One region of the Paenibacillus sp. FSL H7-0323 genome, then DNA from elsewhere that is predicted to be linked to it. Evidence: riboswitches for the same ligand, from Rfam matches in the RefSeq annotation. Region 1 holds a riboswitch; the other holds the start of a gene.

Evidence for each region. Region 1 has a riboswitch for S-adenosylmethionine ahead of metA (homoserine O-acetyltransferase MetA). Riboswitches for the same ligand answer to the same signal wherever they lie in the genome.
Region 2: it holds a riboswitch for S-adenosylmethionine, as region 1 does, so the genes downstream of both, MHH89_RS17295 (methionine ABC transporter ATP-binding protein) here and metA (homoserine O-acetyltransferase MetA) in region 1, are expected to answer to the same signal.

What each region holds. Positions count from the first base shown of each region.
Region 1 is NZ_JBBODB010000001.1:6,823,604-6,830,690, reverse strand. It holds gene mqnC (cyclic dehypoxanthinyl futalosine synthase) at 1-380, opposite strand, end outside; gene MHH89_RS30335 (PLP-dependent transferase) at 1,008-2,180, opposite strand; gene metA (homoserine O-acetyltransferase MetA) at 2,217-3,137, opposite strand; SAM riboswitch class I at 3,253-3,382, opposite strand; gene corA (magnesium/cobalt transporter CorA) at 3,779-4,714, shown strand; gene MHH89_RS30320 (HRDC domain-containing protein) at 4,801-5,817, opposite strand; gene MHH89_RS30315 (ROK family protein) at 6,028-6,909, opposite strand; gene MHH89_RS30310 (5'-3' exonuclease) at 7,073-7,087, opposite strand, start outside.
Region 2 is NZ_JBBODB010000001.1:3,807,038-3,814,124, reverse strand. It holds gene MHH89_RS17305 (COX15/CtaA family protein) at 1-793, shown strand, start outside; gene MHH89_RS17300 (Cthe_2314 family HEPN domain-containing protein) at 949-1,683, shown strand; SAM riboswitch class I at 1,786-1,921, shown strand; gene MHH89_RS17295 (methionine ABC transporter ATP-binding protein) at 2,024-3,040, shown strand; gene MHH89_RS17290 (methionine ABC transporter permease) at 3,070-3,699, shown strand; gene MHH89_RS17285 (MetQ/NlpA family ABC transporter substrate-binding protein) at 3,757-4,623, shown strand; gene MHH89_RS17280 (NifU family protein) at 4,782-5,030, opposite strand; gene MHH89_RS17275 (YuzB family protein) at 5,112-5,366, shown strand; gene MHH89_RS17270 (NAD(P)/FAD-dependent oxidoreductase) at 5,780-6,841, opposite strand; gene mqnE (aminofutalosine synthase MqnE) at 6,893-7,087, opposite strand, start outside.

The DNA.
Region 1 (7,087 bases):
CCGCGCAGTATATCTGTATAGTAGCTAAATGGAAGGTTAGGATTAGTTCCACCTTGCATAAGAATTTCTGTACCATTAACAGCAATCGTTTCAGCAATTTTTTGATAAATCGTTTCATCTGGCAGCACATAGCCTTCATCCGAGCCTGGTCTGCGGTAAAAAGCACAAAAACGGCAGTACACATCACATACATTCGTATAGTTAATATTACGGCCAATTACAAATGTGGCTAACGGGTCCGGATGCCAGCGTTCCATAATAGTGTTTGCAGCAGCACCCATTTTCTCAATTTCGTTGCTCTCGAATAGTCGGATGGTATCTTCCAATTGGAGACGGTCACCCCGCAGGGCTTTATCCAAAATAAGATCTATCGTACTCATCGTTCGCATCCTCCTTTTAAACCCTTAGGGATATGGTAGATTCACAAAATCACAAGAAAAATAACGTTGTCGTCCTTTAGAGATAACAACCGTTTCTCGTAGTAACATAAGGATAAAGTATAGTATGTAACTTATACCTTATATTTTAATAAATGAACAGTTCATTTCCTCATCGTATCACAATCTGAACAGCTTGAAAAACTTTTTACTTTCTTAGCAAGATACCATCCAGCAGAAAGAGTCTTTACATTGCTGCCTGCACCCGGTGAATCAAAATTCCTGGAGGCTGCCGGACACAGATGACGTTATTAGTTAGTATTTAGCCTTTGGAGCATAGTTATGGACTCCAGCGACGCTATTCCTTGACAAGAGACTCATGAAGGCAGGTTTTTAGCGCAATAGCTGCTGTGGAGTCCGTTAACATTCCAAATGTGTAATAATGCTGTGTCTAAGGTCAGCTGTGTCCAATAGCAAAAAGTCCAAAAAGAAGAGCTATCCCAGCAGCCAATTCCCGGCTTATGAGACAGCTCTATTTCATCCTTCGTCCAACACCAGCTCTAAATCAACGTTGAGATAGATCCTCGATATTTTCCAGCAATTCGGTGCCGATCTGGGTTGCCGTTACTTTTACTTCGTTTCGATTTCCGCCCGCGCAGCCTCCAAAGCATGACCAAGATCAGCAATTAGATCCTCCGCATGTTCAATGCCAACCGAGAAGCGCAGCAATCGATCATCTACACCCACCGCATTCCGAATTTCCACAGGAATATCGGCATGCGTCTGTACTGCAGGATAGGTCATTAGCGATTCAACCCCGCCGAGGCTCTCCGCGAAGGCAATAAGCCGGATATGACGAAGCAGAGGTTCTACGTATCTGGCATCTTTTAATTTGAAAGAAAAAATTCCGGTATTGCCCGAGGACTGGCGATTCTGGATTTCATATCCCGGATGATCCGGCAGGCCTGGATGGAACACTTCCGCAATCGCCGGATGCTCTTGTAGATAGCGGGCAATTGCTAGCGCATTGCTCTCGTGCCGTTCCATACGCAGGGCCAGTGTCTTCATGCCTCTCATCAGCTGATAACTGTCTGTTGGCCCAAGCACAGCGCCAATAGAGTTATGTAGAATCGCTATTTCAGCGGATAATTCAGCTCCTTTAGATACAATAAGACCAGCAAGTACATCATTGTGTCCGCCCAAATATTTGGTAGCACTATGAACTACAATGTCCGCACCTAATTCCAGAGGACGCTGGAAAAATGGAGTCAGCAGTGTATTGTCTACAATTGTGAGCAGCCCATGATGACGGGCCCAAGTAGCTACGGCCGCAATATCCGTAACCATCATCAAAGGATTCGTTGGCGTTTCAATAAATATCGCCTTCGTATTTGGAAGACGTGAAGCCTCAAGCGCATCCAAATCATTCGTGTCTACATAGGAAGCAGTGATTCCAAACTTGGACATAATTCGTTCCAACAAACGATAGGTCCCGCCGTAAAGATCCAGCGAAACGATCAAGTGATCGCCTTGCCCAAACAGGGTAAATATGGTTTGAATAGCTGCCATCCCAGAACTACAGGCAAAACCTGCATCACCAGACTCCAATTCCGCAGCCGCATTCTCTAGTACGGAACGGGTTGGACTTTTGGTACGGCTATAATCGAAACCTGTGCTCTGCCCAAGCTTCGGGTGACGGAATGCCGTAGCATTATAGATAGGAAAATTAATGGCTCCGGTAGCCGGATCTTCTTGTGAACCTATTTGTGCCAGTCTACTTTCAATCCTAAGTTTGTCGTCCATGATAAATGCCTCCTAAATTGTAATGTAGCGCTGATCTTAATAAACAATCGGGTCGATATCGTAAGGTGTCTCTTGATATACATAGTAATTGAGCCAATTAGAGAATAATAAGTTGGCATGTGCACGCCACACTGCAGGAGGTGTTCGTTCTGGATCATCTTTAGGGAAATAGTGTTTCGGCAAGGCCATCTCCATGCCCCTCTCCAAATCACGATCATATTCCCATTTCAAGGATAATGGATCGTATTCGGAATGTCCGGTCACAAATATTTGTTTGCCGTCGGTCGTAGCTACTAGATACATACCAGCTTCTTCGGATTCCGCCAGAATCTGCAGATCTGGATTGCTCTCAATATCTTCGCGGGAGACATCGGTATGACGGGAATGCGGTACATGGAATACCTCGTCAAAGCCGCGCAGCAATTTAATGTTATTTTGATTAATCGTATGGGAGAATACTCCAAAACATTTTTCAGGCAAAGCCACTTTACGAACACCAAAATGATGATACAACCCTGCCTGTGCCGCCCAACAGATATGCATGGTCGAGGTCACATTATCCTTGCTCCATTCAAAAATCTCTTTTAGCTCTTCCCAATAGGATACTTCCTCAAACTCCATTTGCTCTACGGGTGCTCCTGTAACAATAAGACCATCCAAACGGCGGTGGCTGATCTCGTCAAAAGTTTTGTAAAAGCTTCTCAAATGCTCAGCAGAAGTATTCTTAGAAGTATGTGAGCGTGGATGCAGCAAGGTAACGTCAACCTGTAGCGGTGAATTTCCTATTAAACGCAGCAATTGAGTCTCCGTCGTTTCTTTAGTCGGCATGAGATTCAGAATAGCAATCCTTAGTGGACGGATATCCTGATGGAAAGCCAAACTATCATCCATCACAAAAATATTTTCACCGGATAGTATTTCTTTTGCTGGTAAACTGTCGGGAATTTTAATTGGCATTGTCTTTCCACTCCTTAACTGTATTTAGGTTATGATGTCACATCGCGGCTTTCTGAACAATAAAAAGACCTTTCTCGGAAAACGAGAAAGGTCATATCTACAGTCATATGCGCCTCTCTCATCTGCCAGAAACTTTTGGACGAGGTTTAGTCGTCAGCAAAGTTCCGCAAGAATTAGCACCGTGCGTTCACACGCCGGTTGCCGGGTTTCATAGGGCTAGTCCCTCCACCTGCTCTTGATAAGATTTAGCTGTATTCAATTAAATTTCTTTAAAATTTACTTTAAATCATGAACCTCCTTTTCGTCAAGTCCATACAATGCTGAAGTAGCCTCAAAGTAACAATAAATTTGCTTGAAAGAGGCATACTCCGTTGTTATACTAGACAAGTATTTCATACCTGAACGAAAAGAAGAGGTGAGAAGAAGAATGGAAGGCGACCCGAGCTCGCAATTAAGTGTACAGAATGAGCAACCACACAGGATAATCATCAGCTTGCCGGCGGCGGGAGCAGTTCTTCTTCATGCCCTCGAATCGTCATTCGGCCTCTTGTATTGATTGTAACGCCGGCCAAGCTGATTTTTTCTCTGTGCTTAATTAGCAGTCCCTGGTGAAGACCCGGGGATAGAAGGAGTGGAATCAGATGAAAATCCGGCTGGTGAATGCAGGGGTTTTTACACCTATTGATGAAATTGATGAAACATTGACACCCCCAACAGAAGGGTTCTATTGGATTGATGCAGATGTGGAGGATTTGGAGCTGCTTCAGCCCCTGTTCAACCTGCATGATCTCGCTGTTGAGGATTGCCTTAGTGAAGAGGATCAACGTCCAAAGATCGAAATATACGAAAGTCATTACTTTATTGTTGTAAACAGCATCCGCTTTGATGATGAGGAAATCTTCCTGCGGGCGCTCAATATATTCTTGGGCAGACATTATATTATTACTGTAACGAAACAAAAGATTCACGAGCTACGCGTCCTGAAGCCCATGTTATGGGAACAAGAGGTTAGCGAACCCGACCAATTCCTTTACCTGCTTATCGACCTTGTCGTAGATAATTATTTCTCCGTAGGTGACCGAATTGAAGCCCGGATTGAGAAGCTTGAAGAGGATATCCTAATGCATACCAAGAAATCTCATCTGAGTGAGATTATCGGTCTGCGAAGTGAGATCTTATGGTTAAAGAAGATGCTGGGACCACAGAAAGAGGTTATCAATACCCTGAATAAAAAAGACCTCCGTCTGATTGATGATCAGCTGCAGAAATACTTTAGCGACATTTATGAAAATGCAGTTAAAATATCCGAAACCTTTGAGACGTACCGCGATCTCATGGGCAACTTACGTGAGGCCTACCAATCCAGTATCGCCAACCGCGCCAATGAAATTATGAGAGTATTTACCGCGATTACAACGATATTCATGCCTTTGACCGTAATTACCGGAATCTATGGGATGAACTTTGATCATATGCCGGAATTGCATACGAAATACGGTTATTTTGCCGTTATAGGTCTAATGTTGACGTTAGGCTGTGGGATGCTGTATGTATTCCGCAAGAAAGAATGGCTATGAAAATAAACGGACGAATAGGCAAGACGAAGGCCCTTTAACCCTATGGTGTAAGGAAGCCTTCGTCTTTTTGATATGATAAAAAGCTACTAGAAACTGGTCGCCATGCCCACTTTAGGAGCTTGCTCCCGCCGGAAACGAATGCGGATCAGCCGCAGACGTTCATAATAGCTATCCAGCCCTTCTGCTGCTGAAAAATCCTCCCCATACACCTTATGCAGCACTGGCTTTAGAAAAAGATCTCCTACCTCTGCATAGGCATTCCATATCGCCTCCTGCTCATTCTGCGGCACATTTCTCAGTTCTACCTCGATCAGTTTCTCCACGCAATAACCTTCTCTTTCCAGCTCCTCTATCGCTTCAATCAGTTCGCGACGGTTCACTCCACTGTTCACCTTAAGCTGTTCTAACCCTAACCCATTCTCGATCCCTTGCAGCAGAATTCGCCGTAATCGCAGTCTTTCTAGCTGTTTCTTATATTTGACCTCTTTCTGTTTATAGAGCCAGGATACAAAAGAATCCTCCTCAATTTCTTGGTGTACCCAATTCAAAGGAAAGGAGTGTTCCCTTGCAGCCGTAGAGGTTATAGCCAACCAATCCGTGCCATATTGGGCTACCTTTCCTTCCCCTACACCAGGGATCTGCAGCAGCTCCTCTGGTGTATGTGGCAAGAAAGTGCTTATCAAACGTAACAAACGATTGCTGGCAAGAATGTAAGGGGCTTTCCGTTCACTAGAAGCTCGGCTGCGGCGCCAAGCACATAACTCCTCATATATAGCTTCGTTCCCATTATATTCACTGTAATATTGCAGCCTTAGCTGCTCCTGATTACGCCCGGTAAGGCCGTCTTCTTCATGAAATACGCCATCAATCAACGGCCGATAGCCATCCCCCATCTTCACCGCCAGCTCATGCCTGTAAACACAAAGCATTTCATTCCATGAACCACCCGCGTACCACAAATGCTCCTGTGTTTCCTCACCGCCTGAAAAATCACGCCAGCCCAGACTCCACACTCCTTCTTCCTCTCCAATCCATAGCTGAGCGAACACCTCTTGATCCACCCCGGATATTCTGGATAAGCGATTCATAAATACAATTTGCATATTCATCCCTGCCTTTCTAGTCTTCAGCAAGCACTATACCTACCGGTCTGAGCTACTTATTCGCTGATGTGAATCCCACACTGTCAGACTCGGAAAACGCAAAAAAGCACCACTCTCACGATAAACGTGAAAGAGGTGCTCCCTCATTAAATGCTATACTGTTAGATCCTACAATACCATATATTTCCTAACAGTCAATATCTTTTTATACTAGTTCCTTGCCAAAGCTAAAGTTGCCAGTCCAATCGCACCTGCAAGTCCTGCGTTATCTCCAAGCTGCGGTGGCACAACATAATTATCGATGTCGGTATTTAGCGCTGGATGCTGAACATAACCCTTCAGCAGCTCCTGCAGCTTGGTACGAATTAGCGGGAACAAGTGGCTTTGCTTCATGACACCACCGCCCATTACGATTTTTTCGGGAGACAGAATCAACACGTAATTCATAAGTGCATGTGCAAGATAATGAGCTTCCATATCCCAAGCTGGATGGTCAACAGGCAGCTCGCCTGCTGGTTGTCCCCAGCGTTTGCCAATCCCCGGACCTGCGGCTAACCCTTCAAGGCAATCGCCATGATAAGGGCAGTAGCCCTCAAACGTGTCCTCTGGATGTCTGCGAACTAGAATATGCCCCATCTCAGGATGAGACAATCCATGCACCATCTGACCTCCAACTACTGCTCCCGCTCCAATGCCTGTCCCAACCGTAATATAAAGGCAGCTGTCCAGACCTTTAGCCGCTCCCCATTTACTTTCCGCAAGCGCTGCACCATTCACATCCGTATCAAAACCGATCGGCACGTTAAATTGCTCAGCCATTGTACCTACCAAATTATATTGTCCCCAGTGAGGTTTTGGTGTCGTTGTTATGTAACCATAAGTAGGGCTGTCCAGCACGGGATCAATCGGTCCAAACGATCCAATACCAAAAGCTTCTACATTCTTCCCATTAAAATAGTCAATTACGAGTCCCATCGTTTCTTCCGGTGTTGTTGTCGGAAAGCTAACTCGGTCCAGAATGGTACCGTCCTCATAACCGATTCCGCATACAAACTTCGTTCCGCCTGCTTCAATCGCTCCCAATAACTTCATAGCAACTATCTCCCTTCTCCATTAAGCAATAATCCGCCATCCAGTTTGAAAATAAAAATTAATATAAAATAAAACAATCAACAGCCCTTATTATACGTTGGATGAAGCGCTATCACAATAATAAAACTCCCTTCATGCCTTTTTGCATGAAGGGAGACTCTCCTTAACCCAGATCACC
Region 2 (7,087 bases), 3.0 Mb from region 1:
TAGCGGTTTGGCAGGGTTATTCTCACTTGCCTCGATGTTTGCTTTTTGGCGTTATGCCCGTACTCGGCGCGATTTGCTGGGATATGCATTTATGACCTTAGTATTCGTCATCGTTCAAGGTGGTATGGGAGCGCTTGCAGTAATTAAATCCCAATCCGCTGCTGTAATGGCGTTGCATATGGGTTTTTCTTTGATCGCCTTTTCGAGCGCTATGATGTTGGCTCTTGGAACCAAGAGATGGCATGAAGCACGTGAATATGATCATAAGCTGGAGGCTCAAAAGAAGCCCGTAAGTAAGGCTTTTCGCAATTTAACCTGTTTTACTGCCATCTATTCTTATATTGTCGTGTATATTGGAGCCTTTGTAAGTCATACGGATTCACAAGGCGGGTGTTCGGGTTGGCCGCTTTGTAATGGAGAATGGGTTCCGGAGCTTTCCGGAGGAGTAGGTGTTGTTTTTACGCATCGGATTGCGGCTTTAATCTTATTCATGCTTACTGCGCTGCTCGGGCATTTAGCATTTTGGAAACATAAGGATTATCCAGAGCTTAGAGCGCTAGGTATAGCTGCAGTGCTGTTATGCTTGATGCAGGTATTTAGTGGGGCGGCTGTGGTTTACACCTTAGATAATGAAAGATTGTACATATTTGCCGCTTTGGCTCATATTTTGCTGATTGCCAGTTTGTTTGGTGTCTTATGTTATATGAGTGTAAGAGTCTGGCAGCTAAATCGCTCGAGTAGTGTCGTATCTGGAAAAAATGTAACGAACCCAATGATTCCACCGCCTTGGTAGAACATTCCCTCCGTGGATAGAGGTGCTTCACCCGCGGAATAATAAAGTGGAAATCGGTATATCGTGGAGCTGATTGGCCGATGCTTACGTCGCGAGTTTTGTACGAAGCAGTCCATGGAAGCAGACGCTGAACAAAACTTTAGGAGGACTGGGATATGCTGCGGGTATTACTTGGAGAGCCGCCTCGAAAGAACAGCGGTGTGTTGGCTGATGCGATGGAGAATATGGCCACTTTTGCAGCATTGCTGCGCAAGGAAATGAGTGCCCATGAGGATAATGACCATGAATACCGCAAGCTGGAGATTTGGACACGTGGGCTGATTTCCTCTCTGGATGAACTGGAGCAAAGTTGGTTCGCGGCCGCTTTTTACCGGAAATTAGTGATTGCGGGTTATATGGATGATATGACACCGGTGGAACAGGGCGATTATGCACGTTATGTTTATTTTTATAAAGATGGCTTTATCCGGGTTTTCTCTCTTCTGGACAAGCTTGGGACGGTACTGAATCATTTTTATGATCTCAAAACATCCAAATTAAAAACGCACTTTTCTTACTTTACAGTGCTGCGTCAGCTTCAATTATTGAATGTGCATCCTGCATTAGCGGATCAACTGGAAGAGATTAAGAACTCCTACCGCGATCCATTGGAGAATTTACGCAAGCGCAGAAATGCTGAAATTCATTATATGAATTCCGAAATGCAGGATGATTTGTGGCAGCGGCACCAAGGTCTGCATGACAAAATTCAGCTCGAGGATCTGGATAGCCATCTTGAGGATTTAAAACAATCGCTCGAAATGAACTGTAAGACATTAATCGCGGCATTCAGCTACAGCAATGAACAGCTGCGTAAGGAAATAAGCAAGGCAAAGAGCATAAAATCGTAAACGTTCAATATATTTCCTTTTGACAAAAATAGATAAACTCACTATACTTATGCTTGCATTAAAGTATGTACGATTTCAGAAAAAATATAATTTCATAACTTTATCTTATCGAGAGCGGCGGAGGGATAGGCCCGATGAAGCCCGGCAACCGATTTGTATCCAGCGCGGGAAGCGTTGTACAAATGTCATGGTGCTAATTCCTACAATGGCGCAGGTTGCGGTCGTTGGCAGATGAGAAGGCATTGTCTTAATAAACCCACAGAGCCTCTTGCGATCTGCATCGATCGTTGGAGGTTTTTTTGTATAGAATAAGTGAAGTATAAAGGGGGGGCGACGAGAGTTGATTAATCTAAAAGGGATAACAAAGGTTTATGGAAAAGGGAGTAATGCGGCAACAGCACTTTCTGGATTGAATCTGTACATCGAGAAAGGTGAAATATTCGGAGTCATCGGCCACTCTGGAGCCGGGAAAAGTACATTGATCCGTTGCATTAATCTGTTGGAACGTCCGACAGAAGGAGAGGTCTGGGTAGACGGTGTTGAGCTAACCAGTCTTAACCAAGGTCAGCTGCAGGAACAGCGGCGCAAGATTGGGATGATTTTTCAACATTTCAATTTGCTGTCTTCGGCGACCGTATACGATAATATTGCCTTTCCACTGCGCCTTGCAGGTACATCTAGAACAGCTATTGATACAAAAGTGAAAGACTTGCTCGCTTTAGTTGGGCTCGAAGAACATAAAGGTAAGTATCCTTCTCAGTTATCTGGAGGACAAAAGCAGCGGGTCGGCATCGCCCGGGCACTAGCCAGTGACCCTGATGTACTGCTGTGTGACGAGGCCACTTCTGCGCTTGATCCCCAGACAACGGACTCCATTCTTAAGCTGCTGCTCGATATTAATAAAAGATTCCATTTGACCATTGTGCTGATCACACATGAAATGCATGTAATCCAGAGCATCTGCGACCGTGTCGCGGTCATTCATGGTGGTGGGATTGTTGAGCAAGGCAAAGTTACAGAGGTATTTCTCAAGCCGCAGCATGAGGTTACACGCGATTTCATCCGCAGTGAGACACAGAATGAAGGACCTCTTCGAGTGGCGCTTGATGCTGCTGCCGGGGATAACTCTCAAGCTGTCAAAATTACTTTTTTCGGAGAAAAAACTTACGGCTCGGCACTATCCGATGTCGTGCGTGATACGGGTGTAAGCTTTGCAATCTTACATGGTACCATTTCAACGATTAAAGATGTGCCTTATGGACAGATGATTGTGCGGTTCGAAGGGCCAGCTGAGGCGATTGCTGTAACGATCTCCAGGCTAATTGCGCAAGGCCTTGATGTGGAGGTGATTTCGTAATGAATTTTGCAGATCTAAATTGGCAAGAAATGATGGATGCTACGGTTGCTACTATAAAAATGATATTTTTTTCCGGATTGTTCACAATTATTCTTGGTTTGCCACTCGGAATTCTATTGTATTTATGGGGGAAATCGAATAGTATAGTAATCAGAGTAACTTACTCGGTCTTATCATTACTTGTAAATATTCTACGTTCCGTACCCTTTATCATTTTGATGGTGGCTCTAATTCCTTTCAGCAAAGCCGTTGTTGGAACCTCCATTGGTGTACTCGGTACGATTCCACCTCTGGTGATTGGTGCAGCTCCGTTTTTTGCCCGCTTGGTAGAGACGTCGTTAAGAGAGGTAGACCGCGGAGTCATCGAAGCCGCACAAGGTATGGGAGCATCGACGAACCAAATCGTTATGCGTGTTCTTTTGCCAGAAGCTCGTCCAGGTCTGCTCGCTGGAGTTACGATCACACTGGTTACACTGGTCTCCTATACAGCAATGGCTGGTATGGTTGGGGGCGGCGGATTAGGTGACTTGGCGATTCGTTACGGCTACCACCGCTATGAGACGGAGATTATGATTGTTTCTATAATATTTATTGTCGTACTGGTGCAATTGCTACAAATGGCCGGTGACCGACTCGTAAAACATTACACACGGAAATAAGGTACATCCATATATATCCTTATTCAATACAAAATATAGATTAGAGGGGGATTTACAATGAAAAAAGTACTACTTACATTTTTTAGCCTGACACTGGTTGCGGTGCTTGCGGCTTGCGGTAACAACAATGCATCTAATAATGCTGGGAGCTCGGCTGCTACAACAGCACCAAACGCTGAAGCAACAAGTGAACCTACTAAAGATCCAGTGAAATTGGTGATTGGTGCCTCACCTGTTCCTCATGCTGAAATTTTGAAGGCTATTGCTCCATTGCTTGAAAAAGATGGAATTACACTTGAAATCAAAGAATTCACTGACTATATTCAACCTAACGTACAGCTTGATGAGAAGGAGTTAGACGCTAACTTTTTCCAACACCAACCGTATCTGGATGACCAAAACAAAAATAATAAAACCGACCTGGTCTCTGTTGCATCCGTTCACGTTGAACCTTTTGGAGCTTATTCCAAAAAAATCAAATCGATCGATGAGTTGGCTGATGGTGCAAAAGTTGCCATCCCGAACGATGCTACTAACGGTGGCCGTGCACTAATCCTACTTGCAAAAAATGGTCTGATTACCTTGAAAGATGATACAAACATTGCTGCAACAAAAGCAGATATCACTGAAAACAAGAAAAATCTCGACATCATTGAGTTGGAAGCTGCTATGCTCCCACGTCAACTGGATGAGGTAGACCTTGCTTTGATCAACACGAACTTTGCACTAGACGCTGGTCTTGTGCCAACTAAAGATGCATTGTTCATCGAGGGTGTAGATTCCCCTTATGCTAACATTTTGGTAACCCGTCAAGACAATAAAGATTCCGAAGCCATCAAAAAGCTGGTTGCTGCCCTGAATTCTCCAGAAGCTAAAGCTTTCATTGAAGAAAAGTACGAAGGTGCGATCATTCCAGCGTTTTAAGGAATGAAGTTAAATTCATCTATAGTCATAACAAGAACCCGCAGCCAAGTTGGCTTGCGGGTTTTATGTTCTAAGGTTGTGAGAGAATGTTAAATCCTCTATAATAAGAAAATCCCGATCTCCTTTACAGGAGAATCGGGAGGGTTATTGAACGGGATTTAGAATACTTGAACTACTTCTTCAACGCCTTCTACTTCTTCAAGGAGGGCGCGTTCAATCCCGGCTTTCAAGGTGATCGTGGAGCTTGGGCAGCTGCCGCAGGCACCCATAAGTTTCAACTTAACGATGCCGTCTTCCACATCGACCAGTTCTACGTCACCGCCATCGCGCTGCAGGAACGGACGAAGCTTATCCAGCACTTCTAGTACTTCATCATACATTTCGGTGCTTTGTGCATTCTCACTCATTTCTCAATCACTCCTTTCGTAAGTTCATTATAGTACAAAAAGTTAAAAAATAAAATGGTTAGGCGGAATAGGGAGATCATCATGAGACCAATTATTGAATTTTGTTCCAGCAACATGGGTCACGGAACAGACAAGCTAATGCATAAGCTGGAGGAAAATCCAGATTATGATGTTATTGAATACGGATGTCTGAACAATTGTGGAGAGTGTTATTTAATGCCTTTCGCCATGGTTGAAGGTGACATTATTGCAGCAGACACTGTTGCAGAGCTAGAAGAGAAAATTGAGGCCAAGATCAAAGAGCTTGAGGCTTGGTTTAATATAGATCTTGACTAAATTTCTCGAGAAAAAAAGAGGGAGCACTCGATAATCTAAATTATGGAGTGCTCCCTCTTTTTGGAACCTTACTTGAACAAAATCCACCAATTTGATGATCGATTAGGCAACATATTGGAGAGTGCAGGGGCTACCGTGAAGGTGCCACCGGACTCAGGCGACCTTATATTGAGTGTTTTCCTACATTTGGATTGCTATCGGACCCCATAGTCACTATTCACCTGAAAAACAGCATAAATGAACCTCATTATAAGCAATAACTTCACTGGAGTCCGAAACTCTCCTTCAAAGGCTGAAAATTTGCGAATAAGGTCATCTGAGTCCGAAGGGTATACGCACCAATAACGTAAGGAAGCTACTCTCGTGTTTATCTGAGAGTAGCTTCCTTTAATACTTATGAACCAATCATAGGCTTATCCTAAAGTGCGTTTCGACATCCAGAGCACTCCGCTCTTGAGGATGCGGGGAACCCGTCCTTTGACGGAGCGTTGTCCCATAAGTCCGAATCCTGCTTTTTTGCCTAGTGACCCTAAAGTACCCTTCAGGCGAATAGGATGAAGCTTAGGAGTCTCACCGCGCCAAGTGGATTGAATAACCTGAGCTACCTGCTCACCCTGTGCTCCAGCGGCTTGTGCGCTTGGTGCGAATGGCAGACTGGCACAGTCACCAATCACATATACCTCCGGATAATCCGGTATACGATAATACTCATCCAGCATAATCCGTCCACCGCGGTCCTTCGACACATTCAAATCTTGAACTACTTTTACAGGTTGAATCCCTGCGGTCCATACTGTCACATCTGAAAGGATTTCCTCGGTACCGTTAAAAATCGAATCCTTCTCTACATGAGATACAGAGATTCGTCCCAGCGTTTGCACCTGATGGTGATGAAACCATTCCTCTACGTACTGTGACAGCTTTGCCGGAAAGGCAGACAAAACACGTTCACCGCGATCCAGAATAGCAATGTTAAGGTCTGGACGGCTCTCCCGAAGCTCTGCAGCTAATTCAACACCGCTTAATCCTCCACCTACGATGTTTATCGTTCCGTAAGGCTTCACATCATTTAAACGGCGGTAGGTTTCCCGAGTACCAGCAAAGGTCTGGATGCTGCAGGTATATTGATCAGCACCAGGGATGTTGTGGTAATTGTCGGTACAGCCAAGAGCAATGGCTAGGAGATCATAAGATACAATCTCACCGGACTCCATACTGACTATTTTGCTCTCCAAATCAATGGAACTCACTTCACCGTACCGGACAGTAAGCCGGGGGTGAACCGGAAAATGAATGCGCAGGTGATAATCAGTTACGGTACCTGCGGCGAGCGCATAATATTCCGTTTTGATTCCTTGATAAGGCATTCGGTCAATTAAGATAATTTCAACATCATGAGGAAGATGATTATTGAGTAATTCTTGAATTAAGGCTAGGCCGCCGTAGCCACCGCCAAGAACGAGTATTGTTCTCATGCTGACCGAACTTCCTTTCCAATATGGGATAACAAATCTCAGGTAGTCTTCTTATTCGTATACCTTAACTTCATTATAGAAAGTGTCACGTTCGACAGGAATTCGTCCAGCACCTTTCACTAGCCAGATCAATTCGTCGCGAGTCAGACCTTCCGGTGTTAAGGCGCCAGCCGCGTGGCTGATACGTTCTTTTAGAATTGTGCCATGCACATCTGATGCACCGAAGTTCAGCGCAACTTGAGTAAG